4 regions of the Shewanella sedimentimangrovi genome follow, and region 2 is predicted to be linked to each of the others. Evidence: predicted binding sites of a transcription regulator. Region 2 holds the regulator's gene; each other region holds the start of a gene.
What was found. Region 2 encodes sigma-54, which starts transcription at its own class of promoters, with help from an activator protein. Its sites were predicted from a motif close to GTTGGCACGNNNNTNGNNT; they were not measured.
Positions count from the first base shown of each region.

Region 1 (7,557 bases), 1.8 Mb from region 2:
TACAAGAAAGCCAGTTGCTTTGGGGACTGCAGGATGCGGGCGGTGAAGGCTGGGTTGTGTGTGATTCAAGCGAATACGAAGACACGGATGTAATGCCACTGTGGTCCAGCGAAGCGCTGGCCAAGAGCCACTGCACCGAGGAGTGGGCCAATTACCTGGTGGCCTCCATCAGCCTGGTAGAATTCCTCGAATACTGGGTGGAAGATCTGAACAATGACGGCGTGCTGATCGGTGTTGACTGGAAAGCCAACGAAGATTGTCTGGAGCTGGATCCGGTTGATGTCGCCAAGGCGCTGGCCGAGGTTGAAGCCGAATAAGCCCATGGCGAGTCCCGCGGTCGATATCCCTTTTGACAAGCGGTACAAGTGCTGGTTTTGTGAAGAGCCCTGCCGTGGGCTCTTCGACTATCCGGCCCCGCCCTTTTGCCCCCATCCCTCCCTTGCCGTGCCCGCCTGTGACGAGTGCCTGAAGTTGGCCCGTCAACAAGCTTTAACCTCGATTTACGAGTGCCGCCTGGCGGTCAAGGATGCACTGATGGCCCGCTATGCCAAGCATCTGGCCATCGGCAGCAACTGGACCAGGGAAGAGCTGGAGCAGTCGGAATTTGAGTGCAAGATCTTTGGCGGCTTTAAAAAAAGCGCCTGGTTCATGTTTGAGGTGGCCAGGGACAGGGTCAACGCCCGCGGATGGCCGCTGGCGCTCAATGGCATCCCCCTGGATGAGTCGGGATCCGATACCCGCTTCACTTTTGATGGGCTGGAATTTGCTTCGGTACTGGCAGCGGTACGCCATTACGTGGGGATTTGGAGCCTGGATAAGCAGTTACTGGAAACCTTGCTCGGCCTGGTGGGGCATGAACGCTTTGGCTATGCCCTGCGACTGTGCCGCTTGCATCTGGGGTCGACTCCCGCCATGAAGCAAATGCTTATCCGCGATGTGCGGGCCGAGTTGGGGCAGGCATAATTCCCACCCCATAAGCCCTGAGAGATCTCAGCCGAGTAAGTCCCGCAACCTGTCCTGCACCACTTCCACCAGCCTGTCGGGCTGGAACTTGGAAATAAACTTATCGCAGCCCACCTTTTCCACCATGGCATTGTTGAAGCTGCCACTGAGTGAGGTGTTAAGGGTAATGTAGAGATCGCGCATTCTGGGATCGCTGCGCACCTCGTGGGTCAATTTATAGCCGTCCATTTCCGGCATTTCGGCATCTGTGATCATCATCAGCAGCGCATCGGCCACATTGATGCCTTCATCACACCAGGATTGGAGCAACTGCAAGGCCTGCAAACCATCGTTGACTTCGATAATCTCCAACCCCAGTTGCGCCAGGGTATCACGCACCTGACGCCTGGCCGTGGCCGAATCGTCCACTATCAGCACCTGCCTGCCGGGCATGGCCTGCAGCAGGGATTGATCCAATACCCCGTCACTTATGCGCACGTTGTAATGAATGATCTCCGCCAGCACCTTCTCCACATCAATGATGGACACCAGCTGCGACATGCCCTGGTAATCAAGACGGGTAATGGCCGTCAGGTAGTTGTTGCGCCCCGCTGACTTGGGTGGCGGCAATATGTCACCCCAGGTCATGTTGACAATATGCTCCACCTTGCCCACCAGAAAGCCCTGCACGCTGCGGTTGTATTCGGTGATGATCAGGTTGGCATCGCCCCCTGCCGGTGCCGGGCTGAAACCTATGGCCCGCCGCAAATCGATGACAGGAATCGAGGTACCGCGAATATTGGCAACGCCTTTCACATGGGGGTGACTGCCGGGCATGGCGCTGAGCGCCGGCAGCTTGACCACTTCCTTGACCTTGAACACGTTGATGGCAAACAGTTGGGTACTGCTGAGCCGAAACAGCAGCAATTCAAGTCGGTTTTCACCTACCAGCTGAGTGCGTGAGTCCACTGAATCAAGAATTTTCGCCATAACCCTGTCTCTTTTCCCGGTACATAAGCCCGGGCTAAAAAATTGAACTGCAATGGATTATAGCGGCAAAGCCCGGGGCATAATATGGCCGTTACCCGGGTTTGGGCGCTGTCAGTGTGGTGCAGATCCCATTTTCAAATACTGTCTGCCACTGCCAGCGGCAAGCCTGGATATCCCCCATTCCAGCGCCTCGCTGGAGCTTATGGGCGAACCTGAGTCACAACCTTTTGCAGCAGCATTTGTCCCGCCAGGTTACAGAAATTATGCTGCCCCACCGGCGCAAAGCCACAGCGTCTGGCCTCGGCCAAAAATTGCTTGTGGTCGAAGCGGTTTTGCTGCGGATGGTCAAACAGCCGCCTGGCGATGGGATTGCAGATGGCACTGCGATAGAGATCCGTGAGCAGAAAATAGCCGCCGGGTGTCAGCACCCTATATACCTCGGCCACGGCCCCCTGCCAATTGGGAATGTGATGAAACACGGCAAAGTTGCATACCAGATCAAATGAGCCATCGGCAAAGGGCAAGGCCGTGGCATCTGCAGTCATGGCATTAAACCAGGGCTCATGGGCATACCGGTCGCTGGTGCTTTGCACCATGGTCGGGTCCAAATCCACCGCTGTGACCCGCTCGGCCCCGAGCCGGCGGCGGATAAAGTCGACCCCGTTGCCAAAACCGCAGCCTATTTCCAGCGCCGCGGCGCAGGGCCCCGGGCCCTTGTCATACAGTGACAACAACAAGGGGGCCTCGACCCTGTCCTGCAAAATACGCCTGGCGCGGGAACGCACCACGGAGCGTTCAAAGTCATTTAATTTCATTCCGCTTGTACCACCTTGGGATTGGGCCATTCACGACCGGAACCCTTTTCATCTGCACCCATCACCATGGCCGCCGGCACCAGGGAGGAGCCATGGTGCTCTATGATGGTCATGATGCCCAAATGCAGCTCGTGGGCCAGTTGATGATAGGTGGCAACACTGGTGGTGGCGAGATAAGCAAGCACCTTAAGCTCCAGACCAAATTGGCCAAAGCCTCCCAGGGTGACCTCAAGCGGTTGCTTTTCCACCATGGGGTGTCTCGCCAACAGGGCTTTGATGTCTGTGACTATGGCCTGGATCTGTTCACCGCCGGTGGCGTAATCGAGCCTGATGGCCGGATTGAAGCGGATCTTCTCCCGCTCCGACAGGTTTTCAATTTCCATTTCCGCCAGCTTGGCATTGGGTATATGCAGCACACTTCGGTCGAGGGTGCGAATACGGGTCAAACGCAGACCGATTTCCTCCACCCGCCCTTCCAACTCGCCCATTTTGCAGCGCTGCCCCACCTTGACCGGTGCCGAGGCATACAGGGTGACGGCACCAATGAAATTTTCGATGGACTGTTTGGAAGCCAGGGCCACCGCAATACCGCCAATACCCATACCGGCCAATATCGCTCCGGCATTGAAGCCCATGTGCTGCAACCACATCAGGGTCGCCAGGGCCAGCACAGTGGTACGGACAAGGTTACTCAGTGGCCGCAACAGGGCTGCAGCCTGTTTATTGCCGCGGGCCATCAAACGCTCGCGCCAGTGACTTTGAACCAGGCCGGTCAGGCTCCACAGCATCCACACCGAGGTCAGGGCGAGCAATAATCCGTTATCGGCAATGTCCCGGGTTGGCGCCGGCAAGGTGGTATTGCCAAGCGCCAGCTTGTACAGCAGCACAGCCAGCAAAAAACGCAGCGCACCACTGCTGAGACGGGCCAGCTCATAACGCAATGGCCAGCGGCTTCGCAGCAGCCATGCCCGCAGCAGCCAGGTCAGGGGAAGCACCACTATAAAAGCGCCGCCAAGCAGGCTGAGGATCAGCGCCCACTCCCACAGGTCGAGCATCAGCAGGCGCCCGGCGGGCACATGCCTGATATACCACTCCACCAGCGGACTGTAGCCCAGGGTGCGATACAGTTCGGGCAATTGGGCGACAGTGGCACTGGAAACCTTCCACACCCATGATGACTTACTGCCGGGCACACGTTGCAGCAGCAGCTCAACCTCCCGGCCTGCCACAGTCAGGGACGCAAAACTGTCACGTTCCGCCGTCTGACCATCATTGACCGCCCCTTCGGGACTGTCGCTGATCCGGGCCAGATCGACCCACAAATTCCTGTCGATAATCGCCAGCAGCATCATGGCGTATTCCGGCGCCTGCTGGATATTCATGCCGCGGGGCAGATAACGTAAGTCCAGGTATTTGGCCGCCAGGTTAAAATCCTCAGCGTCGGCCGCATGGAAAAAGCCCTGCAAGGCGCCCCTGGGTGTATCCCGATGCAAGGGATCGCGGTAATCGAAGTGGGCGTCAGCCCCCATGTCCCCGGCAATTTCCCGGTCGATTTGCTCTTCCTTTGCCACGGCCGTTATCAGGTCCGATTGGGCGGCATTGGCAGTGGCATTCGATGGCGATTCGGCCGTCGTTGCCATCCCCATGGCCAGCAGCCACAGCAGCATCACTGCCCCAAGCGACTTTTGCATCTTGTGTCCTTATGTGTTTGCGCTTTTGGCCCAGTCTAGCACCGAAATGGCACCAATACAGCCAACACTGGTCCGGCAACTGACTGGAAATTAAAGAGGAATCCCCTTTCATTAATCTGTCATCTGTCTGTGGGACTCTGGTGCACAACCCCGACAAGGATGCCGGGCCAATGGCCTGAGCCCTGCGGAAAAGTGCGATGCCAACCATCGCCAAGGCAACCCAATGTAAAAGGAGAGTGGCCATGTCATACAAGGCTGACGGTCATGATATTAAGGTGGCATTTCCGGTTGATGCGATTTCGGTAAACAAAAACTCCATCGCTTACACGGACGGCAAGGGCAAAAATCGTCAGACCTTTGCCCGGCGCAGCGAGGCGCAAAATTTTGTGAAGTGGCTGCTCAGCAGTAATCGTTGAATGGCCTGAGGCTTAGCGTTCAAGCGAAAGACCGGCGGCGTGCGCCAGTTCGGGGAATTTGCGCACATACCTGGGCAACATGGATTCGTTGCCAAGCAATCCCCCCTGATGCAGGTATAGCACCCGGGCATCGGGGTGGGCATCCATGTAATCAAGCAGCAGGAGCCAGGCCAGCGGGTCGTACAGCAGCTCAAACTGCGTGCCGGTCTTTTCCAGCGCCAACCAGATCTCAAAAAACTCCCGATAACATTTGCCGAAATGGTATTTGCGTCCGGGAGAGAGAATGGTCGGAAAGTGCCTTTCCTGGGCTCCGAGCCCGGCGAACTGGGCCTTTAGGTAGTTGTCATCCCCCACCAGGGCACAGGTCAGCACCTGGATATCCAGGCCCTGCTCCGCAAAATACTTGTTCAGGAACAGCGCCGTGGTGCCGGTCCCGGAAGGCAGCATCAATTTAAGTTCGGCAATTCCATTAGTCGCGGCATACTCGGCAATTTCCCGTGCCAGGGCGGCAACCCCATATTCTGCGTAGCCACAGCGCCCCCCCTCGGGGACAAACAAGCAGTCTTGCCCCAGGGTTGGGACCAGGTGCTGCTGCAAATAGCTCTCAAGATTCATCCCTTCCCTGCGGGCCTGAGCCCCCAATTCAATCAGTTCGGCGCCCAGTGCCAGGGCCGCCTTGAAGTTGCCGCAGGGATTGAGGCGCAAATGCTCGCTGATATGGTCAACATAAAACTGCAAGTGCCAGCCCTTGAGCCTGGCCAGTGCCGCCATTGAGTAAAGGGAGTTGGCCTGGGCCGAACCGTGGCCAATAAGCCGTTTGACCCCGGGAAAATCATGCTCCAGGAACCAGGCAAATTTGCGCGCCTTGTTGCCACTGAATTGTGGATGCAACAAGTCATCCCGTTTGACCAGCAGCCTGTGTCCGGCAAAGTTGAACTCCTCGACCGGTGACGGTGACAGTGGAAAAAGGCTCGACACATAGGGCTCCTGTACTTAATTGCCGGGCCATTGTACGTCAGTGGAGCCTTGGTGAAAATCACCGGCTTATGGTGAAACAGACCAACAGGCTTTCCCCCTTCGGCAGCAAAAGCACGGATAATACATTGTTATTAAATGATATTCATAATTTGGCACAGTATTGGCTAGGACATTGGCAAATCACGCGGGACAGAAGTCCCGCCGTCAGCGAAATCAAGGAGAGCTATATGCCACTGCTGCGACTGCTGTTTAACATTGCCTGGTTTGTGCTCGGGGGATTTGTCATGGGGCTGGCATGGTGGCTGGCAGGATTACTGTGTTTTATCAGCATCATAGGCATCCCCTTTGGCCGAGCCTGTTTTGTCATAGGCGAGCTGGCCTTTTGGCCCTTCGGCCAGGAACATGTCAACCGCCGGGTGCTCCACGGCCATGAAGATCTGGGCACAGGTCCACTGGGATTTGTCGGCAATCTGGTATGGTTCTTTCTGTTCGGGATCTGGCTCGCCATAGGCCATCTGGCCCATGCCCTGGGCTGCTTTATCACCATCATAGGTATCCCCTTCGGCATCCAGCACCTGAAGCTGGCACTGCTGAGTCTGACCCCCATAGGCCGTACCGTGGTGCCTGTGCGGGATTAACCACAGCACCAGAGCTAAGCGTCGGAGCCTAAGCGCCGGGAAGGCCGGCGCTTTAGCGGCTATGCTTAGCATGTTCCGGCCAACAGGCCGGCCATGCAGGAGTCCCCGATGATACGCTGGCTGATGGGCCTGTTGTGTTTACAGCCCTTCCTCTTCACTGCGGCCCAGGATGCCGCTACGCTGCGCATTGGCACCAATGAGGAGGTGATGTCCAAACTACCCGGGGTGCAACAAAAAGTGCTGGAGGCATACGCCAATCTGGGTCTGGCAACGCAATTGGTGGATATGCCCGCAGCCCGCCTGCCCCTGGTGCTGCAACAGGGTCACCTCGACGGCATCATGGTGATGGAGCCGGAAGTGGTTTCCCAATGGCAACATATGCATCTGGTCAAACCGGCCATATTCAAAACCGAGTTGCGGTTATACGGCCACCGTTCGCTCAAGGTGGACTCCTTTGAAGATCTGCAACCTCTGACGCTTATCAGCGTACACGCCATCCGGGTGCTCGAATATCAGGCCAAGGCCCTGAAAATCAGCAATATCACCTACGCCAAATCCCTTCCCGGTGCAGTCGACATGCTGCGCAAGGGCCGCGGCGATATCATGTTGATGCTGCCCTCAGTAGTGGAAGAATTCGCTCGTCAGCAGGGCGTTGATGGCAAGGCTGTGGATGACAAGGCTATGGATGACAAGGCTATGGATGACAAGGCTATGGATGACATAGTGCCGCTGCCGTTGCCGCCTCTGGTCAATTACTACTTTCATATGCTGGCTGACAGCCACACCGAACTGACTACTCAGCTGAGTCGGGAGCTTGAGCGTTTGAGGAGAGAATGCCCCGAGCCCAGTGACACTGTGGTGTGCCAAACCATACGTTAATTAGTCGGCTACCACGTCAGTCAGCAGCGCCAGCAACTGTGGCTGCACATCCAGGGCCAGATCATGGCCGCCATTGGGTAAGTAATGCACCGGTGCGCCGTAACGGCCCGCCAGCGACTCACTGCAACAGGGATGCACCAGGCGGTCGTTCTTGCCATGGATAAAGTAACTTGGGCAGTTTATCGGCGGCGCCTCAAAGCGCCAGGCT
Region 1 is NZ_CP071502.1:1,758,949-1,766,505, reverse strand. Features, by position in the region: gene JYB85_RS07525 (DUF2750 domain-containing protein) at 1-317, shown strand, start outside; gene JYB85_RS07520 (hypothetical protein) at 322-963, shown strand; gene JYB85_RS07515 (chemotaxis protein CheV) at 991-1,932, opposite strand; gene JYB85_RS07510 (class I SAM-dependent methyltransferase) at 2,133-2,747, opposite strand; gene JYB85_RS07505 (mechanosensitive ion channel family protein) at 2,744-4,438, opposite strand; gene JYB85_RS07500 (hypothetical protein) at 4,681-4,854, shown strand; gene JYB85_RS07495 (1-aminocyclopropane-1-carboxylate deaminase/D-cysteine desulfhydrase) at 4,867-5,832, opposite strand; gene JYB85_RS07490 (YccF domain-containing protein) at 6,060-6,470, shown strand; gene JYB85_RS07485 (hypothetical protein) at 6,579-7,349, shown strand; gene JYB85_RS07480 (alpha/beta fold hydrolase) at 7,350-7,557, opposite strand, start outside.
Region 1: a site for sigma-54 is predicted at 5,981-5,999, ahead of JYB85_RS07490 (YccF domain-containing protein). Genes of this name have one in related genera too.

Region 2 (7,557 bases):
GCCAATTGTTCTGCGACATATACCGAGCGGTGCTGACCGCCGGTGCAGCCTATGGCTATGGTGAGGTAACTGCGGTTGTTGCGCTCCAGATGGGGCAACCAGGTTTCCAGCAGATTCTCTATCTGCCAGATAAATTTATTCACCAGCACCTGGCGTTCCAGGAACTGTTGTACCGGCTCATCGAGGCCGGTCAGGGGCCTGAGTGCAGTCTCCCAATGGGGATTGGGCAGAAAACGTGCGTCGAACATAAAGTCGGCTTCCGCCGGCATGCCATGCTTGAAGCCAAAGGATTCGAAAATGATCACCAGCTCCTTCTCGCTGCGGCCGAGGAGGATTTCACGCACCATATCACTGAGTTCATAGACATTGAGTTTGGAAGTGTCTATGTAGTGGTCCATCAATTGTGACAGGGGTTCAAGCAGCTTGCCCTCGAGCTTGATGGCGTCCGCCAGGGACATCTTGCTTTTGGACAGGGGGTGCAGTCTGCGGGTTTCGCTGTAGCGCTTGAGCAGCACCTTGTCGCTGGCATTGAGGAACAGGCTGATCAGCTCGGTACCTTCGGGCAGGGCGGCCAACTGTTGTTCCAACACCTTGTGCTGTTCCGGCAGGTTGCGGACATCGACACTGATGGCCACCAGTTCATTGCTGCTTTTCAGCTGGGCCAACAAGGGGCCTATCAGCGGCAGTGGCAGGTTGTCGACACAGTAATAGCCGAGGTCTTCCAAGACCCTCAGGGCAACGGATTTGCCCGAACCGGAACGCCCCGAGACTATGACCAGTTTCATCCGGTGATCACCTGATAGAGTTCACCGTCATCCTGGCTTTTGCGCAGTTGCTTGATGATCTGCTTGTCGTTGAGCTTTTCTGCCATGGCGGCGAGTGTGCTCAGGTGCTGCTGACATTGGTCCGATGGCACCAGCAGCGCAAACAGTATGTCAACCGGTTGTTTATCTATGGCGTCAAAGCTGATGGCCTCTTCACATTTGACCAGCACGGCGATCGGGGTCTCTATGCTGTTCAGGCGGCCATGGGGGATGGCAATACCATTGCCTATGCCTGTGCTTCCCATTTTTTCTCGGGCCAATAGGCTTTCGAAGATCTCTTGAGAAGAGAGGGTGGGGTACTGGGCGCTGGCGATATCGCTGATCAGTTCCAGTACCTTTTTCTTACTGCCCGGAGTGGCACAGGTGGTGCACTCCGGCCTCAGGATGGTACTCAGTTCCATCTTTTAGTGCTTAGTCAGTTTCTCTTTGTGTTTGATGACCTGACGATCCAATTTATCAATCAGAGCGTCGATGGCGGCGTACATGTCTTCATGCTCAGACGTGGCAAACACTTCACCACCATTGAGGTGCAGCTTGGCTTCTGCAATCTGCTGCATTTTTTGAACATTGAGAACAACGTGCACATTATTGATCTGTTCGAAGTGGCGTTCAAGCTTGGTAAATTTGCTCTCTACATAGTTACGCAGTGAATCTGTAATTTCGATATGGTGCCCAGTCAGATTGATTTGCATAGACACTTTCCTCCAGTATTTACAGTGAGTTATAAGCTTTTACGCTGGTTTGACGGCGGGATCAGCATTGCTTCACGGTACTTTGCAATGGTACGTCTAGCAACGTTGATTCCCTGTTCCGCCAGAAGTTCCGCCATTTTGCTGTCGCTCAATGGTTTCTTCTGATTTTCTGCAGCCACCAACTTCTTGATAAAGGCGCGGATGGCCGTAGACGAGCATTCTCCTCCGTCTTCCGTACTGACATGGCTGGAGAAGAAATATTTCAATTCGAAAATGCCCCGAGGGGTATGCATGTACTTTTGGGTGGTCACCCTGGAAATGGTGGATTCATGCATTTCCACCGCTTCGGCTATGTCGTTCAGCACCATGGGCTTCATGGCTTCTTCACCGTATTCGAAAAAGCCCTGCTGGAACTGCACTATGCAATTGGCCACCTTGAGCAGGGTGTCGTTGCGGCTTTCCAGGCTCTTGATAAACCACTTGGCTTCCTGCAGATGGCCGCGGATAAACTGGCTGTCGGCCTGACTGCGACTGGTGCGGGCCATGGCGGCGTAATGCTGATTGACGTTGAGCTTGGGCATGCAATCGGGATTGAGCTCCACCACCCAGCGGCCATTTTTCTTACTCACAGAGACGTCGGGGATAACGTACTCGTCCTTGCCGGACGTGACCTGTTCGCCCGGACGGGGATTGAGGCTCTGGATCAGCACTATGGCTTCACGCAGCTCATCTTCCTTCAGACGGGTTTTACGCATTAGGGTGCGGAAGTCCCGGGCGGCAATCAGATCCAGATGGTCGCGGATCAGTAGTTTGGCGTTTTCCAGGTGTGGTGTGTCGGCGGCAAAGTGGGCCAGCTGGATCAGCAGGCATTCACTGAGGTCCCTTGCCGCCACCCCTATGGGGTCGAAGTGTTGGATGCGCTTAAGTACGGCTTCCACTTCGTCCAGCTCCACTTCATCGTCGCCCATGGCTTCGAGTATGTCTTCCGTGGTCTGGGTCAGGTAACCGCGTTCATCTATGGCGTCTATGATGGCGGTGGCTATGGCCATGTCGGTGTCTGAGAAAGGGGTGAGGTTCTTTTGCCATTCCAGGTGTTCATAAAGACCGTCGCTGGTCTCTCCCTGGAAGGGCATATCATCATCGCGCATCATGGAGCCGCTGCCGGAAGCAGGGGCGGCGGTGAACACTTCGTCCCAGGTGGTATCCATGGGCAATTCATCGGGCATGGACTGCTGGGTCAGGGCGTCGGAGGTTTCCAGGGTGGAGCTGTCATCGTTACTGCTGGCGGTGACGGGCTCGGAGAAGTCGTCCTGCTCCCTGTGGTCTGAATCGCTGCGCTCCTGGCTGTCGAATTGGTCATCGTCCAGCTCCAACAATGGGTTGGAATCCAGCGCTTGTTGAATTTCCTGTTGCAGTTCAAGTGAAGAAAGTTGCAACAGCCTGATGGCCTGTTGCAATTGCGGCGTCATGGTCAGTTGTTGGCCCAGCTTGAGCTGGAGTGACGCTTTCATCTACTGCGGATCCTTGACTGTTATTGTTATCAGAAAGCTGTTTTCTATCAGTTTTGTGAACTGCTGGCCAGTTGCACTCTTCCTTAATGAGATAGAGATCAGGCTAAATTTAACTATAGCCTGAATTGCTCACCCAAGTACACCGCCCGCACCTGCTGATTGTCCAGAATCTCGGCAGGGGTGCCTTCGGCGATGAGGTTGCCATGGCTGACTATGTAGGCTTTTTCACAGACATCAAGGGTTTCTCTGACGTTGTGATCTGTGATTAATACGCCGAGGCCGCGGCTCTTGAGCTGCTCAATTATTTTCTTGATGTCGATGACCGAAATAGGATCGACGCCGGCGAAAGGTTCATCGAGCAGAATAAAGCGCGGATTGGCGGCCAGGGCCCGGGCGATTTCGACCCGGCGCCGTTCACCACCGGACAGGGACATGCCCATGTTGTCGCGGATATGGGTGATGTGGAACTCTTCCAACAGCTGCTCCAGTTCCTCTTCGCGCTGATCCTGGTCCAGCTCCTTGCGGGTTTGCAGTACCGCCATGATGTTGTCATACACGGACAGCTTACGGAAAATACTGGCTTCCTGGGGCAGGTAGCCTATGCCCTTGCGGGCCCGCAGGTGCATGGGGTCCAGGGTCAGATCGTCTTCGTTGATATGGATGCTGCCCTTGTCACTTTTCACCAACCCCACCACCATGTAGAAAGTGGTGGTTTTGCCGGCGCCATTGGGACCCAGCAGGCCGACCACCTGGCCGGTGCGCACGCTCAGACTGACGTCCTTGACCACGGTGCGGTTCTTGTAGCTTTTGGCCAGGTTGCTGGCCTTAAGGGTCAGTTCCGTCATTGGCGAACCGGCTCCTTATTCTGATCCTGTTCTTCGGGCTTGGGCTCCAGCTGTTCCTGGTAATTCTCGGGCTTGATGATGGTAATTACCCGCTCGTCACCCTTCTGGCTACTGTCGGCCTTCAGCTGCTGCTTTTCAATGTCATAGACGATTTTGTCGGCGCTGACCTGGCTACCTTCCTGCTCGATTTTGGCATTGCCCGTGAGCGTCATGGTGCGATTGTCCATGTTGTAGCTAATCTCATTGGCGCTGGCGCTGGCCTCGCGGCCGTCATCCAGGGTCTGACTGTAGGTGGCGGGCTGGCCCTTGGCCACCAATACCCTTTGTCCCGTGGCTTCATCTGTATAGGCACTGAGTTCCTGGGCGTTAATCTTCAGGCTGCCCTGGGTCAGCAGTACCGGCCCACCATAGACCACCCTCTTGTTCTTGATGTCGGCAAATTGGGTGGCGGCGGCAATTTTCACTTCCTGCAACAGGTCGTTGTTTTTGGCTGTGGCCATGGTGGTGCACAGGCACAGTGCCAGTGCCAGCAGGGTTTTACTTGGGTTCATAGCTTCCTTTTACCTGACTGAGCAGTTTGACTTCCTGGGCATTGAGATCGGCGTACAGACCTTGGCCGGTGACATTGAATCCGTTGCCTAAGACCAGAATTGGCCTATCCGAAGTCATTATCATAGTGTTCAAATCCAGCTCCAGATAGCTGGTGGACAGATTTTGCAGCGGTTCCTGTTGGCTGATGGCCTGGATTTGCACGTCCTGCTCCAGTACCACCTTGCCGCTGTTTTTGCTGAGCTTGCCGCGACCGGCGGACAGACGCCATTGGGCCGCACCTTCATTGGGGTAAATCAGATACACGGGCTCGGTGAATTCGGTAATGTTGCTGGCCTGGAAATGCTCCATGTAGCTGGCACTCACCTTGCTGCTGAGCTGGCCTTTGTCATTGTATTCGACACTGCGCAGCTCGGTGGCGATAAAGTCCGGTTGCAGTAAGGATGGGGTTTGCTTGCCTTCGCCCGCATTCTGTTTCGACTGCACCTGCCAGTAGAGCAGCAGCGCGGTGCCGAAGAAGGCGATAATGGCCAGGGTCACCCGGTTCATACGCTCATCCCGTGGGCGCTATCAAACTTGTCCTGGGCCATCAGCAACAGGTCGGCCAGCTCCCGCAGGGCGCCAAAACCGCCACCCTGGTAGGTGACCAGGTCCGCATGCCGTCTGACCCAGGGATGACCATCGGCAACACAGACCGACAGGCCTACCGCCTGCATGACGGGCAAGTCCACCATGTCATCGCCTATATAGGCCGTCTGTGTGGCGCTGACGCCGTAGAGCTTCAGCAGCTCCTCATAGGGTTCGAACTTGTTGTCCACGCCCTGATAAATGTGCTTGATGCCGAGCGCCTTCATGCGGTTCTCAACAATCTGTGACTTGCGGCCTGTGATCACTGCCACCTGGATACCTGCGCCGAGCAGGGCCTTGACCCCGAAGCCGTCGCGGGTGTGGAAGGTCTTGAGTTCTTCGCCCTGGTTACCCAGGTAAATTCGGCCATCGGAAAATACCCCATCCACGTCGCAAATAAGCAGTTTTATCTGTTCGGCTTTCTGCCAGTTGGTCTCTGAGACCGGGCCATAGAGTGCTTCTCTCATCAGATCACCCCGGCCTTGACCATATCCAGCATGTTGAGGGCGCCTATGGGACGCTTGTCGGCATCGACCACTATCAGGCCGTTGATGTTTTTGTCTTCCATCTGTTTCAGGGCCTGGGCCGCCAGAATGTCGGCGCTGGTGGTGATGCAGTTGCGGGTCATAACCTCGGCAATCCGGGTTTGTCTCAGGTTAATCTGGGCGTCTATCACCCTTCTGAGATCACCGTCGGTGAAGATCCCCTCCAGACGGCCGTCTTCATCGATAATGGCGGTCATACCCAGGCCTTTTTTGGAGATCTCGTAGAGGGCCTCGGTAATACAGATATCGTGTCCCACCAAGGGCAGGTCGTCACCCTTGTGCATCACATCACTGACCTTGAGCAGCAACTTGCGTCCCAGGGCGCCGCCCGGATGAGACAGGGCAAAGTCGTCCTTGGTGAAGCCCTTGGCCTGCAGCAGGGCCACGGCCAGGGCATCGCCCATCACCAAAGTGGCTGTGGTACTGGAGGTGGGTGCCAAGCCGAGGGGACAGGCTTCTTCCTGTACCTTGATACACAGATGCAATTGCGCCAGCTTGGCCATGGTGGATTCGGGCTTGCCTGTCATGGCTATCATGGGAATGCCCTGGCGCTTGATGACCGGCATCAGGGTCAGGATTTCGCTCGATTCGCCGGAATTGGAGATGGCCAGCACTATGTCATTGCTGCTCAGTACGCCCAGGTCGCCATGGCTGGCTTCGCCAGGGTGCACGAAAAATGCCGGTGTGCCCGTGCTGGCCAGGGTAGCGGAAATCTTGTTGCCAATGTGCCCGGATTTACCCATGCCCATGACTATCACCTTACCGGTGCATTGCAGTATCAGTTCGCAGGCGTCGGCAAATTCATCGCTGTCGACGAACTGGTACAGGTTGTCCAGCGCCGCTTTCTCTATATCGATGACCTTTCTGCCCCATTGGCGCAGCTGCTTTCTGTCTAGCATAAAACTCTCTCTCGTTATTGCCTGGTGCCTATGCGTGGCTTTGGAACAACAGGTATTGGTAGGCGCCAAAGATCAGCAGCAGTACCACGCCGTGCCAGCGTTGTAACTGACGCTTGCGACCCGTGGTCAATACCAGCAGCGCCAGGGCTGCGCTGGTGGCCAATACCATGTAAAAGTCACGTCCGGCAGCCTGGGCGTCAATGGCGCCGGGCGCTATCAAGCCCGGTAACGCCAGCACTGCCAGAATATTGAATATGTTGGAGCCGACGATATTGCCTATGGCGAGATCGTCTTCCTTTTTCAGCACCCCGGCGACGCAGGCCGCCAGTTCCGGCAAGCTGGTGCCAACGGCGATGATGGTGAGGCCAATGACCAGATCGGACAGGCCATAGAATTTGGCTATGCCCACTGCGCCTTCCACCATCCAGTTGGCAGCCAGTGGCAGCAGGATTATGCCCACGACCAACCACATCAGCGCCCTGGGCGTCGGTACATCCCGGGGAATTTCACTGTCGGCTTCATCGGCCAAGGGGTCCTGTTCCTTGCTGGTCGTGGCATGCCAGATAAGATAGGCCATCAGGGCCAGGAACATCAGCAGCAGTATCACACCTTCGGTGCGGGTGAACAGTTTGTCATGGAGAAAGACACCGGCGAGCACTGTGGCGCCCAGCATCAAGGGAATTTCCCGTTTGAGAGTCTGGGAGCTGACACCAATGGCACCCAGCAAGGCCGTCAGACCCAGGATCAGGGTGATATTGGCTATGTTGGAGCCCAACACATTGCCTATGGCCGTATCCATCATACCTTCCATGGAGGCGGTGGCAGCGACAAACATCTCAGGCGCCGAGGAACCCATGGCGACTATGGTCAAGCCTATCAGCATGGGGGGCAGTCCCATATTGCGGGCGAACGCGGCAGCGCCGTAGACGAACTTGTCCGCACTCCATACCAGAACGGCTAAACCGGCAACCAACAGGAAAATATTGAATAACATTTATTCACAATAATATTGGTGTTAAAGGCGCATTTTCGCTGGAAATCAGGCAAATTGAAAGTATCAGTAGG
Region 2 is NZ_CP071502.1:3,524,422-3,531,978, reverse strand. Features, by position in the region: gene rapZ (RNase adapter RapZ) at 1-785, opposite strand, end outside; gene ptsN (PTS IIA-like nitrogen regulatory protein PtsN) at 782-1,225, opposite strand; gene hpf (ribosome hibernation promoting factor) at 1,229-1,516, opposite strand; gene JYB85_RS15750 (RNA polymerase factor sigma-54) at 1,546-3,027, opposite strand; gene lptB (LPS export ABC transporter ATP-binding protein) at 3,141-3,872, opposite strand; gene lptA (lipopolysaccharide transport periplasmic protein LptA) at 3,869-4,423, opposite strand; gene lptC (LPS export ABC transporter periplasmic protein LptC) at 4,410-4,970, opposite strand; gene kdsC (3-deoxy-manno-octulosonate-8-phosphatase KdsC) at 4,967-5,515, opposite strand; gene JYB85_RS15725 (KpsF/GutQ family sugar-phosphate isomerase) at 5,515-6,492, opposite strand; gene JYB85_RS15720 (calcium/sodium antiporter) at 6,521-7,486, opposite strand.

Region 3 (7,557 bases), 750 kb from region 2:
CTGATTGGCACGCTTCGTGCAGTTACTGAGCCATGTTCATTTTTTGACGGGGGCAGTATGTCTGCCAAACCTCAGGCTCAGGTAAGCGAATTTCCGGCGTTGCAAGTGTCTTCCCTCAGGGGAGCAAAAGCGAATGCCGTTGCCATTTCCATGGACGAAGTGTTGCACGCCATGCCATCCGGTGTGGTGATATTGGATGGCAATGGTGTAGTGCGACAGGCCAACCCCATGGCCGCCGAATTGCTGGGAATGCCTTTGGTTGCCGAACGCTGGCTCAGCATTATCAACCGGGCTTTTGCTCCCCGTGAGGATGATGGTCACGAAGTGTCCTTGCGCAATGGCCGCAGGGTCAAGTTGGCCATTACCCCTTTACTGCAAACCCAGGGGCAATTGATTGTACTGACGGATCTGACCGAGACCCGTTTGTTGCAAAAACACGTGGCACACCTGCAACGTTTGTCTGCCTTGGGAAAAATGGTAGCCACTCTGGCACACCAGATCCGTACCCCCCTGGCGGCGGCATTACTTTATGCGTCCAATCTTGGCAGTGCCAAGTTAACTGCCGAATCCTCATCCCGCTTTCGACAAAAATTGGTGGACAGGCTCAACGAGCTTGAGCGTCAGGTCAATGACATGCTGTTGATGGCCAAGGGGCGTCACGAAGCCATGGGTGAGCGTACTCAACTGGCACCCATACTGGCCACAGTGATGGATAACTGCGCTCCCCTGGCACAGCGCAGCCAAGCTCAATTGCAGCTTATCGATTCCAGTCAGGGACAAATCCTGGCCAATGCCAATGCCCTGGGGTCAGCGATAAATAATTTGTTGATGAATAGCCTTGAGGCAGGTGCCAGCCGGATAGAAGTAAGGGCCGAGGATACAGAGGGGCAGGTGCTGCTGACGGTCACGGATAACGGTAAAGGCCTTGAGCCAGCTCTACAGCAAAAAGTGCTGGAACCTTTTTATACCACCAAAGCCCAGGGAACCGGGTTGGGATTGGCCGTGGTGCAGACCGTGGTCCGCAATCACGGCGGCGAGTTCAATATGCAATGCGCGCCCGGGCAAGGATGCTGTGTGACATTGCGTTTTCCGCTGGTGGCCGAGTCCATCAAAGAGGAGGTCAACCATGGCTGAAGCAAGCATATTGCTGGTGGAGGATGATGCCGCGCTGCGTGAGGCGCTGGTGGATACCCTGATGCTGGCTCACTACGATTGTCAGGAGGTTGCCAGTGCCGAAGAGGCCATTCTGGCGCTCAAGCATCGCCGTTTTGATATGGTGATCAGTGACGTACAGATGGAAGGTATAGGTGGCATGGGCCTGCTTGGCTATCTGAGGCAACATCATCCCAAGATCCCGGTGTTGCTGATGACTGCCTTTGCCACCATAGGCAGTGCTGTCAGTGCCATTAAACTGGGGGCGGTTGATTATTTGGCCAAACCCTTTGCCCCTGAGGTGCTGCTCAATCAGGTCAGCCGTTATCTGCCGGTGGCAGCGGCTCCCGACAGGCCGGTGGTAGCCGATGATAAGAGCTTGGCACTGCTGTCTCTGGCTGAGCGGGTGGCAAAGTCGGACGCTTCCGTAATGATCCTGGGCCCCAGCGGTTCGGGAAAGGAAGTGCTGGCGCGGTATATTCACAACAACAGCCCGAGGGCCGAGGGGCCATTTGTGGCCATTAACTGTGCCGCCATTCCGGAGAACATGTTGGAGGCGACCCTGTTCGGCTATGAAAAGGGCGCCTTCACCGGTGCTTTCCAGGCTTGCCCCGGCAAGTTTGAGCAGGCCCAGGGTGGCACCTTGCTGTTGGACGAGATCTCCGAGATGGATCTTGCGCTGCAGGCCAAGTTACTGAGGGTATTGCAGGAGCGTGAAGTTGAACGGCTCGGCAGTCGCAAAACCATCAAGCTGGATGTCAGGGTGTTGGCAACCTCCAACAGGGATCTTAAGTCCATGGCCGAGCAGGGGGATTTTAGGGAAGATCTTTATTACAGGATCAATGTGTTCCCTCTGACCTGGCCGTCGCTGAACCAACGTCCGGCAGATATATTGCCGTTGGCCCGTCATCTTCTGGCCCGCCATTGGAGTCGCAATGGTATTGGCGCGGCTCCCGAACTGGACGATGGTGCCTGCCGTCGTTTGCTGTCCTACCGTTGGCCCGGCAACGTGCGGGAGTTGGATAATGTCATCCAGCGCGCCATCATTCTGTGCCACGATGCGACGGTGACGGCCCAGGACATTATTCTGGATGCCCAGGAAGTGGCCTTTACCGAACATACAGAGGAAGGACGCTGTGAGCCGGATGGCCTGGGGGATGAACTCAAGGCCCAGGAGCACGTCATCATTCTTGAAACCCTGTCCCAATGTAAAGGCAGCCGCAAACTGGTGGCCGAGCGTCTGGGGATCAGTGCCCGCACGCTCAGGTACAAGATGGCCAGGATGCGTGAAATGGGCATTCAATTACCGGCCTGACCGCTGATCCCCACCCATAAAAGCAGAGCCTGTCTCTGCTTTTCCTCGTTTCTGCTTTCTTGCCCTGATACAGTTGGCAAAGATTTTGCTTTATCTTGTTATCGCGTTTAATCGCCGTCAAATTAGTGACAAGGGAGCCGGATATGCAAATTGGAAATTCTTCACTGCTGCAGGAGATGCAAGCGCTGACGCGCGAAATCTCGCCGCAGATGGGCATAGAAGCCAATCCTCTGCGCCAGGTTAACAATACCGCGGGCACCGATTTTGGTGATCTGCTGGTCAATGCCCTGGGTAACGTCAGCCAGCTTCAAAGTACCTCCAGCAATCTGGCCACCCGTCTTGAGATGGGGGACACCACAGTCACTCTGTCCGACACGGTTATTGCCCGGGAAAAGGCCAGTGTCGCCTTCGAGGCCACGGTACAGGTGCGCAACAAGCTGGTAGAAGCATACAAAGAAATCATGAGCATGCCTGTATAGGCCCGTAACGCATTTAAAGGGTGACTGACGTGAGCACAGATATGATAGTCGGAGGCGGTGCAGGAATGGGCGCCGAGGGGCTGGAAGGAATGGCACAGGAAAACAAACCCGGCATGCTAGGCAGCCTGGGGGGCGTCGACATGATGCGTCAAATCACCATGATTTTGGCCCTTGCCATCTGTTTGGCCCTGGCGGTGTTTATCATGATGTGGGCTCAGGAGCCTGAGTACCGTCCCTTGGGTAAGATGGAAACCCAGGAAATGGTGCAGGTGCTGGATGTGCTCGACAAGAACAAGATCCCCTACCAGATTGATGTGGATGTGGTGAAGGTGCCCGAGGACAAGTATCAGGACGTCAAGATGATGCTGAGCCGCGCCGGTGTCGACAGCTCTCCGGCGGGCGGCGAGGACTTCCTCAGTCAGGACAGTGGGTTCGGCGTCAGCCAGCGCATGGAACTGGCCCGTCTGAAACACAGTCAGGAGCAAAACCTGGCCCGCGCCATTGAAGAGTTGAAAAGTATCAGTCGCGCCAAGGTGATCCTGGCGCTGCCCAAAGAAAACGTATTCGCCCGCAATAAATCCCAACCCAGCGCCACTGTGGTGGTCACTACCCGTCGTGGAGGTTTGGGCCAGGGTGAAGTGGATGCGATTGTGGACATTGTGGCCTCGGCCGTGCAGGGGCTGGAACCCACCAAGGTGACAGTCACAGACTCCAATGGCCGTTTGCTCAACTCCGGCAGCCAGGATGGTGTCTCTGCCCGCGCCCGTCGGGAGCTTGAACTGGTACAACAGAAAGAAGCCGAATACCGCAGTAAGATTGACGCGATTTTGATGCCGATACTGGGGCCGGAAAATTTCACCTCCCAGGTGGATGTCAGCATGGACTTTACCGCGGTAGAGCAGACTGCAAAAAGATTCAATCCCGACCTGCCCGCGGTTCGCAGTGAAATGACGGTCGAAAACAGCAGCGGCGGCGCCGGTGTGATGGGGATCCCGGGCGCTCTGTCCAATCAGCCTCCCATGGAGTCCAACATCCCGCAAACCCTGGCGGCTGCGAACCAGTCTGCCTCTCAGAACAATGGTTCCAGTCACAGGGAAGCCACCCGTAATTATGAGCTCGACACCACTATCAGCCATACCCGTCAACAGGTTGGGGTATTGCGCCGGGTGAGTGTTTCTGTGGCGGTGGATTTCAAGAACGGCGGCGCCAACGGCGAAGGTCAGGTGGCCCGCGTGCCCAGAACGGAGCAGGAGCTGACCAATATCCGCCGTCTGCTGGAAGGCGCCGTGGGCTTCAACAGTCAGCGTGGCGACATGCTGGAAGTGGTTACCGTGCCCTTTATGGACCAGCTTATTGAGGAGGTCCCCGAGCCCGAGCTTTGGGAGCAACCCTGGTTCTGGCGTGCCCTCAAGTTGGGACTGGGTGCCTTCGTTATCCTGGTGCTGATCCTGTTCGTGGTCCGCCCCATGCTGAAGCGGCTTATTTATCCCGATGGCATTGCCATGCCCGATGAACCCCGTCTGGGTCATGAACTGGCAGAAATCGAGGACCAGTATGCGGCCGATACCCTGGGCATGTTGTCGGCCCCCGATGCAGAGTACAGTTATGCGGATGACGGCTCAATTTTGATCCCAAATCTGCACAAAGATGATGATATGATTAAGGCCATACGCGCACTGGTGGCCAACGAGCCCGAACTATCCACCCAAGTGGTGAAGAACTGGTTACAAGACAATGGCTGAGACTAAAGAGAAAGTGACAACCGGCTTCAATGTCAAAGACTTGTCCGGTATTGATAAGACGGCCATCCTGCTGCTGAGCCTGAGCGAGGCCGATGCTGCCGCCATCCTCAAACATCTGGAACCCAAGCAGGTGCAAAAGGTGGGTATGGCCATGGCGGCGATGCAGGATTTCGGTCAGGAAAAGGTCATCGGGGTACACAAGCTGTTCCTGGATGATATCCAGAAGTTTTCCTCCATTGGCTTCAACAGCGAAGAGTTTGTGCGTAAGGCATTGACCGCAGCTCTGGGTGAAGACAAGGCCGGCAACCTTATCGAACAGATCATCATGGGTGGCGGTGCTAAGGGGCTCGATTCACTCAAGTGGATGGATGCCCGTCAGGTGGCCACCATCATCCAGAACGAACACCCACAAATTCAGACCATAGTGCTGTCCTATCTTGAGCCGGATCAGGCGGCGGAAATTTTTGCCCAGTTCCCGGAAAATACCCGTCTTGATTTGCTGATGCGGATTGCCAACCTTGAAGAAGTTCAGCCAGCGGCCTTGCAGGAACTGAACGACATCATGGAGAAACAGTTTGCCGGCCAGGGTGGCGCCCAGGCGGCGAAGATGGGCGGCCTGAAAGCGGCGGCCAACATCATGAACTACCTGGATACCGCCATCGAGAGCCAGCTGATGGAAACCATGCGCGAATCCGACGAGGAAATGGCGCAACAGATCCAGGATCTGATGTTTGTGTTCGAAAACCTTATCGACGTGGACGACCGCGGTATCCAGACGCTGCTGCGCGAAGTACAACAGGATGTGTTGATGAAGGCCCTGAAGGGTACCGACGAACCACTCAAGGACAAGATCCTTGGCAACATGTCCAAACGTGCAGCCGAGTTGCTGCGTGACGATCTTGAGGCCATGGGCCCGATCCGGGTCAGTGAAGTTGAATTGGCCCAGAAAGAGATCCTGTCCATTGCCAGACGCCTGAGCGATGCCGGTGAGATTATGCTCGGCGGCGGTGGCGGTGAAGAGTTCATCTAACTATGACCTACAGCAAACCCGCCAAACACCTGCTGCGCCCCGAGAGCGACAAGGACTTCAGTCACTGGCAGTTGCCCGATGTGACCGAAGTCCAGCAATCGGTGGAGTCCAACCTGCTTGGACGTAAACCCGGTGTTTACCAGCCTGCGCCGGCCGAAGAGGTGGTGGCGCCGCCGACCATGGCGGAAATCGAAGCCATTCGTGAGGCCGCCGAACAGGAAGGCTTTACCGCGGGTCAGGAACAGGGATATGGCGAGGGGCTGGAAAAGGGCCGTCTCACCGGACTGGAACAGGGCCATAAGGAAGGCTTCGTCCAGGGGCACGAACAGGGATTGGCGGAGGGCCTGGCGCAAGCCGGGCATTTGGTTGAACGCTTTGAAGCCTTAATGGCACAGTTTGCCGCCCCCCTGTCACACCTGGATAAAGAAATTGAACTGTCACTGGTGGAGTTGGCCATGACCCTGGCGCGCCAGGTGTTGCTCCATGAGCTTAAGACTCACCCCGAACAGGTATTGGCCGCACTTCGAAAAGGGGTAGAGTGTTTGCCCATCAAGGAGCAGCGGATCAATCTGCGCCTAAATCCCGACGACGTTGAATTGCTGTCAGGTCTTTATAGTCAGGCCCAGCTGGAGCGACAAAAGTGGGAAATTGAAGCGGATCCCACTCTGGCGCGGGGCGATTGCATTATCGAAAGCCAACGCTCCAGCGTGGATCTGCGCATTGAACAAAGAATGGCCGCTGTGTTTGAAGGCCTGGAGCAGCAGACCGGTATTTTGAAGCAGCAGCTGGCAAATCATGAGCAGCATCTGGAACAAGCCGAACAAACGCTTGCCGCGGCTGAAGAGGACCAAGCCGGGGTGCAGACCTCGGAACCGGGAGACGATGATGTCAGCTCGCAGCCAACACCTGCTCCATAACCTGACGCAATACACCCAGGGTATTGCCCCTTTCAGACCCGTGGCCTCCGGCCAATTGGTACGCGTAGTGGGCTTGACCCTGGAGGCCAGTGGCTGCCGTGCCCCAGTCGGCAGCCTGTGCGCCATCGAGACCATGCAGGGTGAGCTGGTGGCCGAAGTCATAGGTTTTGACGACGAACTCCTGTACCTGATGCCCATAGATGAACTCAGGGGCGTACTTCCCGGAGCCCGGGTTATCCCTTTGGGCGAACAGAGTGGCCTCAATGTTGGCATGTCGCTGCTGGGGCGGGTGCTGGACGGCAGTGGCCAGCCACTGGATGGCCTGGGGCCGCTGAACACAGATCAAAAAGCCTCCCGCCACAGTCCTGCCATTAATCCTCTGGCCAGAAGGCCCATTCATGAACCCCTGGATGTGGGGGTGCGCGCCATCAATGCCATGCTCACCGTGGGTAAAGGTCAGCGTATGGGCCTGTTCGCCGGTTCGGGGGTGGGTAAGTCGGTGTTGCTTGGCATGATGACCCGGGGGACCACCGCCGACATTATTGTGGTGGGCCTGGTGGGCGAGCGTGGCCGCGAAGTAAAAGAATTCATTGAGGAAATCCTGGGGCCCGAAGGCCGGGCCCGCTCCGTGGTGGTGGCGGCACCTGCCGATACCTCGCCCCTGATGCGTCTGCGGGCCTGTGAAACTTCCACCCGAATTGCCGAGTATTTCCGTGATTTGGGTTACGACGTGCTGCTGTTGATGGACAGCCTGACCCGTTATGCCCAGGCCCAGCGTGAAATTGCCTTGGCCGTGGGGGAACCCCCCGCAACCAAGGGGTATCCGCCATCGGTGTTTGCCAAGTTGCCCAGGTTGGTGGAACGCGCCGGTAACGGTGGTCCGGGGCAGGGCTCGATTACCGCTTTCTATACCGTGCTGACC
Region 3 is NZ_CP071502.1:2,772,617-2,780,173, reverse strand. Features, by position in the region: gene JYB85_RS12115 (sensor histidine kinase) at 58-1,134, shown strand; gene JYB85_RS12110 (sigma-54-dependent transcriptional regulator) at 1,127-2,467, shown strand; gene fliE (flagellar hook-basal body complex protein FliE) at 2,611-2,946, shown strand; gene fliF (flagellar basal-body MS-ring/collar protein FliF) at 2,988-4,688, shown strand; gene fliG (flagellar motor switch protein FliG) at 4,681-5,718, shown strand; gene fliH (flagellar assembly protein FliH) at 5,721-6,635, shown strand; gene fliI (flagellar protein export ATPase FliI) at 6,604-7,557, shown strand, end outside.
Region 3: a site for sigma-54 is predicted at 2,540-2,558, ahead of fliE (flagellar hook-basal body complex protein FliE). Genes of this name have one in related genera too.

Region 4 (7,557 bases), 730 kb from region 2:
TGATCGTTTGAGCTGTGACCGTCATGTTCGCCGCATCAGCATAGGCGTTGGTGATGTTATTGCTCACCATCTCTACATAGGCAGCGAACAGTTGCGACAGTGGATCCATAACTCTTCCTTAAGTAACTGTTGGTGTTCCGGTTTGTTAGCTAGGGATATTAGCTATTCTCATCCAATTTTTAAATGCCTTGTGTCATTGGGGTAACAGTGCGAAAGGTTGCTCCTTCGCATCTGACTTCCACGGATGGAGGAAATGCCTGTTTTGTCAGGAACAAAACAGGCCATGCGATAGCGACATTGGTGCATCCATGCACGGCACCCACGGCAGGGGGATAAGAGTGTCGTCAGACTGCGAGATGAACAGTTTCATCTCGCAAGCGTTCCCCGAAGGCCTCTGGCCGCCACGCGGTGATTAATTGCATTAAATGGTGGATGCTGCATCACCTCAAGAGATTGCCGCTTTGCCAGCGGCACAAAGTCGTGGGTCTCCAACCCACACCCGGGCAAGGGGCTTTGCTCATCCAAAGCCCCTTGCAACCCAAAGGATGCCCCCGATCGGAGCCGAAGGCCCCTCGGATTTATGGGCGAAACGGCCAACGCGACAGACTCGCCTCCATGCTCGACTGTCACTACCTCGGCATCCATGCCTCGGTTGTTGCCGTTTCTTGCCCAACATCCTCGGCGGCTCCAAAGGGGGGAATCGGTGCAACAGTCGGACCATTGCTTTTCATTTCGGTACTTGAGAGATAAGTCCAATGCCGGAGTGGAACACCCTTAGCTTGCACTGCTGCACCAGTGACCATCGGCGACAGGACGTCGCCGCTGAGCCTCCATGGACGGATTCATGGCGTGTCACTGGGGTAGCAGTGCGAAGGCCCACGGCAGGGGGATAAGCGTGTCGTCAGACTGCGAGATGAACAGTTTCATCTCGCAAGCGTTCCCCGAAGGCCTCTGGCCGCCACGCGGGGATTAATTGCATCAAATGGTGGATGCCGCATCACCACAAGAGATAGCCGCTTTGCCAGCGGCACAAAGTCGTGGGTCTCCAACCCACACCCGGCAAGGGGCTTTGCTCATCCAATACCCCTTGCAACCCCAAGGACACCCCACCGACGCTGAAAGCCCCTCGGCCTTATGCCGAAAATTGGCTAGCGCGTCAGACGCTCATCCCTGATTCGACTGACGCTGCTTCGGCATCCATGCCTCGCCACGCCATTTTCGGCAACGTCCTCAGCAGCGTCGGAACGGGGAAACGGTGTCATGGTCACGCTTATGGGGAGGTTTAAGTTGCTCTGCATTCTGGATGTACATCAAATTTGATACTGGGGAACGGCAACAAATGCTGGCAAGGCGGCACATAGGCGGCACAGCCGATCAATACAGATACTGTAGCGGCAACAGAAACACAAAAATTGGCAGAAAAAGAGGAACTGAAAGAAAAGCTTGAAACTTGTGCAAGCAGTCACAAGCAGAAGTGACTGGTCTCCCCACAGGGACTCGAACCCCGATCGGTCGCTTAGGAGGCGACTGCTCTATCCTGTTGAGCTATAGGGAGACGCAGCTGATTATACTGGTTTTGGCTCCGATTAAAAGTCTTGAATTTTAATTGCTTAAATCTTAATCGCTATGTCGTTGAGCTGAATATTCAAGGTCGCCTGCTGCCCCTTGAGCACCGCAATGGCGCTGTCTTCGGTCACTTGCTCTATCTTGATGTTTGTATGTGAATTATTGGCAAGGGTACGCATCCGTGACAGGCGATCGCCGATATTGTGGGTCAAGACCAGCTGCAGCTCGTCGCCATTTTTCAGGCCATGGCGGCGGCCGAGGTTGATGATCAGGGTTTCGCCTTCGCGGGCCACCACCTGGCCGAGCACGGGGCGACACATCAGCGCCTCATCCATGGCGCGGCCGGCGTCGGCCAGCAGCTTGTCTATGCCGCGGCCATAGGCGGAGCGCCAGAAGCGGTCGCTGTCGGGGTCGACGCTGGCCTGCAACTCAAATTCCCAGGGCGCCGAGGTGTCCAGTTCGTTCTGCCAGATCACTTCGCCGCTGATGCCGTGGTACAGGGTCAGCCGCAAACGGAACTGGCGCAGTGGATCGCTGTGCCACAGTCCCAGCATGGAGGATTCGGCAGGCTCGGTGGCAACGCTGATAAGCTCAGGCAGCAGTACATATTGGCTGTCGCTGCTGTCGGCAAGCCAGGACGGCAAATGCTTGCCGCCACTGCCCATGGCCAGCACTTTGTCGGCGGCCAGATGAATAAAGCCGGTGCTGGAAGAGCGTTCCAATTGCGCCCCCAGCCGACGGGAAATGGCGGCGGGCAATTGGGTCAACTGGCCGTGGCGCAGCTGGGCGCGGTCGCGGATCTGCGCCTGGGGCAGCAGTATCGCGGCCTTCAATTGGCCCTTGGCGCAATTGGGCTCGACATCATCCAGGAGTTCCAGCTGCAGCTTGACCGTCAGCTTGTTGTGGCGGATCTCTTCGCTGATAAGCTCGATGCGGTTGGTCATCAGCATTTGTGCCAGGGTCAGGGTATTCTGGGTCAGGCGGCCATTGACCACCTGTTGCTCGGCATTAAAGCTGGCACCACTGGCAAGGCCCGCATAGCTGATGGCCTGGGCCACGGCTTGTTCACGGGCCTTGGCGACATCGCCGTCGACTATGATGGCTTCGCCTGTGGCCTGCTGCCATTGGGCGGTGCCGGGGCCGGACACCAGGGCCAGCAACAACAATAGGGTACGCATGGGCGAATATCCTCCCGGAGTAAACAGGTTTGGCGGCGGACACGGGCGCCCGCTCACCTTCGACCTGGACTAAAGCAAGATGCGTGCCTGAATAATTGCATTGCGGCAACTAAGCGGGGTCAAGTTTTGCTGCCCCGGGCCGATAAGAGACTATCCCTAGTCGGGGGATATGGCATCGGACAGGAGTTCGACTGCAAATTTTCCCTCATTATCAGGTGGTTGGAAATGAATAAAAGCCTAATTATTGCCACTGTACTGGCGCTGCTGGCGCCCATGGCCGGCCAGGCCGAATCCCTGCCCAAAGAGTCTCTGTACCAAGCCGAAGGTTATCCGGCCCGAGGCCAGGTCAATGTATTGGCGCAGCAGATGGTCAACGAGCTGTTGCTGCAAAACGATGGCCTGTTGCCAGAGCAGCCCCTGCTGGTGGCGACCCCGGTTTCCGTGGCGGATTTTCGCGGCAGTAATGAATTGGCCCAACAGTTGCAGCAAGGTTTGATGGCCGCCCTCCATGCCCGTTATTTCAACGTGGTGGATGTGAACCTTGGTGAGGCGGTGCGGGTGACGGCCCAGGGCGACTTGCTGCTCAGTCGCGACTGGCAACAGTTGGGGCAGAATATTGATGTGGGCCACGTGCTGGTGTCCAGCATGAGCCTGGCCAAAGACGGTCTGGTGCTGAACAGCCGAATCGTTGACACAGGAAACAAGCGGGTGGTGGCGGCATCACAAGCCTTTGTGGCTCCGGCACAATTGGCCGGCTACCTGGCACAATCGGAAAAAGTGGTGTCCCGCGATGGTCTGCTGTATCGCTATGAGCAGCGCGGCGAGGACAAGGTGAAGGTATTGGGAGACAGACCATGAAACATTTGATGCTGTGCCTGGTGGCGGCATTGACTCTGGGCGGCTGCGCCGGCCGCGATCGCTATGTGCAGTGGGAAACCGAAGCGCCGGAAAGCTTCCCCAAAATTACCGCCATAGGCTATGCGCCCCTGGACAGTCAACCGGCCAAGGAGCAATCCCAGAAGGTATTGATGGCGATGCAGGCCTCCAAGATTGCCGCCTATCGGGAGCTGGCCGAGCAGGTTTATGGCCAGAACATCAGTGCCGGTACCAGTGTCAACGACTGGATGGTGGCCGATGACAAGGTTAAGGCCAGTGTCTCCGGAGTGATCCGCGGCGCCCGGGTGGTCAAGAGTTACCCCGCCGGTGATCACTACGTCACCGAGCTGGAGCTGGATTTTGCCCAGGTGTGGGCTCTGTACCAGCAAACCCACAGGCCGCAGAAGGTGAAAGACATCACCTATTTCTAGGGAAACCGACTTGCTGACAACAAACCCGGCCATGGCCGGGTTTTGTTTTATCTGGAAGACAGTTTAAGCGCTGAAATCATTGCCCAGGGTGGAGATGGTCGAGGTCTTGCCCTTGTCGTTATAGGTCAGGGAACTGGCATTGCGGCTGACCTGCAGTGCCTGGGCCAGGCGGTTGAGGCTGGCGAGGTTGTGCTCTATCAGTTGGCCATTGAGTTCATTGAGCTGTTGGCACTGTGCCAGGCGCTCTTTGGCGTCCTCGACCCTGGCCTTGAGTTCGGCATCCTGACTGAGCTGCGCCCGATCCGGATGGGCCTCCAGTTGCTTGTCGTTGTGCTGAAGGGCCTGCAGTAACTCGGCCTTGGTGCCGCTTAAGCGCAACAGCTCTTCTGCCGCCTGTTGGATCAGTGCCTGCTTTTCGTCGGTGATCAGTTGCATCAGGCCATCAAGCAGGCGTTGCTGTTGCGTAAGCAGCGCGAGGAGTGTGTGTTCTGTCATTGCTGGGTCCCCTGATGTTAAACACAAGATCAAAAGCAGGCGTCAAAAACGTCGACATTGACCCTACTTTACAGGCAAATAAATGCAAAAGCCCGGCCAACTCTGTCGGCCGGGCTCGCGCTCAGTCTGTTTCCGCTTCAGTCGGTCACGCAAGATCAGACATCAGAATCGAGATCCTGCATATCCTTTTCAAAGCGGGCGATGTTGGCGGCCAGCTTTTCCGGGTCCACCTTATAGCGGCCTTCTGCTATGGCCTGCTTGATTTCGGCAATCTTCTTTTGATCCACATCGGGCAGGGCGGCCATGCGCGACTGAATGCCTTGCAGTTGTTGGGCCTGGGAGGTGATGACCACAGAATCATTCTTGTGGGCAGCACTGTTACCCTGGGTTTGCTCGGTCTTGGCAGACTGTTGCTGCACCTGTTGTGCAGGGGTATTTGATGCGCGTACGCGGGCAGCGTTGGCCGCGTTGCTCTGTTTGATGTCCATTGCCATGATAGGCTCCAAAGTGACTGAAACGGATTACTTAAACTTGTATCGGCGCTGCTGCCAAAAGCTTTAGCTATTTTTACATTTTAACTTCAACTTCTCCAACACCCGTCACTTTTGCTTCCAACTCCTTGTTGGAACTGCTGTTTCTAACTCTAATTTTGTCACCGATATTACCATCTGCCAGGGCCTCGCCCAATGTTTTTATCTGGAAGTGCTCACTCCTGGCGATAATGGCCACCGAATCGCCGCGGCAGACGAAACACAGATTACCGGCGTACACCGGGGCATCCTGGGCAATACGGCGTTTTGCCCGGGTGCCTATCACTTCACTTTCGGCGGCAAACTGTTGCCCCCGCAGCAGGCTTTTATCGACAAACGCCAGGGTCACATCGCCCTCGCCAATCAGCTCTCCTGCCCCCACCGGCCGGGTGGCCACCACCATGGGGAAAAGGATATCCACCCGCACCGAGAGAAATATCTGCCAGGGGTAGTCGAGATCGGGACTGTGGCACTGGACCTTGACCGTGTTGTTCTTGCCTATTTCGCGGTTGCTGGCAAGGGTGGCACTGATGCCGTCGCTGCAGCGTGGTGGGCTCATGCGGTTGTCCAGATTTTGGGCCTGGATTTCCACCCGGGCCTCGTCCGGTGCCTCGATTTTTTGTGCCACCGCCTCTTCAGCCGCTTCCCGTATGGCCGATAGGGTGGGGACAGTGGCAAGGTCGGCGGCCCAAACCGGGGACGTCGAAACTGCGAGAAAGATCCAAATAAACTGTGCTAACTTTAGTTTCATAATGAAGAGACTAGCTTGTCACGCCAGAATACACCTATACTTTCAAAAAATTGGCCTCAATGGCAGTCATCCGTCGCGGTGTGCTGTCAAAAGTTTGACGGCAATGGAATGCGATGGGTCATAGCGGGATTAAAGCAAGTTATATGCCTATACTCTTCAGCATGACAAGGCACCCTCATTCAGAATCATAACTAAGGCGAACTTATGTCGAGCATTCTTGAGTCAGTCAATAAACGTACCCAGTTGGTGGGGCAAAACCGCTTGGAGTTGTTGCTGTTCAAGCTCAACGGCCGCCAACGGTATGGGATTAACGTTTTCAAGGTCAAGGAAGTATTGCAATGCCCACCTTTGACCGCGCTGCCCAGACTCAATCCCTTTGTACGTGGGGTCGCCCATATACGCGGCTCTACCATTTCCGTCATTGATTTGAGTGCCGCCACCGGTGGTCGCCCGATTGAGAACATCCAGAACTGTTTCATTATTATCTCAGAGTACAACCGTTCGGTGCAGGGCTTTCTGGTCAGTTCGGTGGAGCGGATCATCAACATTAACTGGGAAGCCATCATGCCGCCTCCCAAGGGCGCCGGTCGTTATTCCTATCTGACTGCGGTGACCGAGATCGACGGCGAGCTGGTGGAAATCCTCGATGTGGAGAAGATCCTCGATGAGATCTCCCCGGTCAAAACGTCCATCAGCGAAGAGATGGATGCCAACCTGACCATAGACAGGGATCAGCACTTCCACATTATGGTCATCGACGATTCGGCCGTGGCCCGTAAGCAGATTATTCGTGCTCTGAGTTCGCTCAACCTGCAGATCGATACCGCCAAAGACGGTCGTGAGGCCCTGGATAAACTGAAATCCATTGCCACCGAAATGGACAATGTCGCCACCGAGATCCCTTTGATTATTTCGGATATCGAAATGCCGGAAATGGATGGCTATACCCTGACGGCGGAAATTCGCGACGATCCCAAGCTCAAGCACATCAAGGTGGTGCTGCATACCTCCCTGAGCGGCGTGTTCAACCAGGCCATGGTGCAAAAGGTTGGTGCCAACGATTTTATTGCCAAGTTCAACCCCGATGAATTGGCGGCTGCGGTCAACAAACACCTGAGCCTGTAGCAGGAAAGGGCAGTCGAGCTTGTGTTAGGGATTGCCATGCTGTATAAAGCGCCGCTTGTTTTATAGAAGTGTTTCAGAAGCTTGGCTCCGGCGGGGCGGACTTCAACAGAGTGCAGGAAGTAAAGGGTGACTGATAAATCACTGGCTGAGGCTGAGTACAATCAATTCAGGTTGTTCCTGGAACAACACAGCGGCATAGTGCTGGGTGAAAACAAGCAATACCTGGTACGCAGCCGTCTGGCCCCGCTGATGGGCAAGTACGGCCTGCCGTCCCTGAATGAAGTGGTCAAGCACGCCATGAAGCCCACGGAGCGGCAGTTGCGCACCGAAGTGATTGACGCCATGACCACCAACGAGACTTTGTGGTTCAGGGACAGATACCCCTTCGAGCTGTTGGCCAGCGCCCTGTTGCCCGAATTTGGCCGCCTCGGCCGCCCCTTGAAAATCTGGTCGGCGGCCTGTTCCTCAGGTCAGGAACCCTATTCCCTGGCCATGACCATTTTGGAATATCAGCAGAAACGTCCCGGGGCCTTGCCCATGGGGGCAGCCATTCAGGCCACGGATCTGTCGCCTTCCATGCTGGATCGTTGCCGCAACGCCGAATA
Region 4 is NZ_CP071502.1:2,798,026-2,805,582, reverse strand. Features, by position in the region: gene JYB85_RS12255 (hypothetical protein) at 1-109, opposite strand, end outside; tRNA gene JYB85_RS12250 (tRNA-Arg) at 1,480-1,555, opposite strand; gene JYB85_RS12245 (flagellar assembly protein FlgT) at 1,611-2,744, opposite strand; gene JYB85_RS12240 (FlgO family outer membrane protein) at 2,970-3,602, shown strand; gene JYB85_RS12235 (LPP20 family lipoprotein) at 3,599-4,051, shown strand; gene JYB85_RS12230 (flagella synthesis protein FlgN) at 4,115-4,546, opposite strand; gene flgM (flagellar biosynthesis anti-sigma factor FlgM) at 4,702-5,040, opposite strand; gene flgA (flagellar basal body P-ring formation chaperone FlgA) at 5,114-5,827, opposite strand; gene JYB85_RS12215 (chemotaxis protein CheV) at 6,032-6,952, shown strand; gene JYB85_RS12210 (CheR family methyltransferase) at 7,079-7,557, shown strand, end outside.
Region 4: a site for sigma-54 is predicted at 5,960-5,978, ahead of flgA (flagellar basal body P-ring formation chaperone FlgA). Genes of this name have one in related genera too.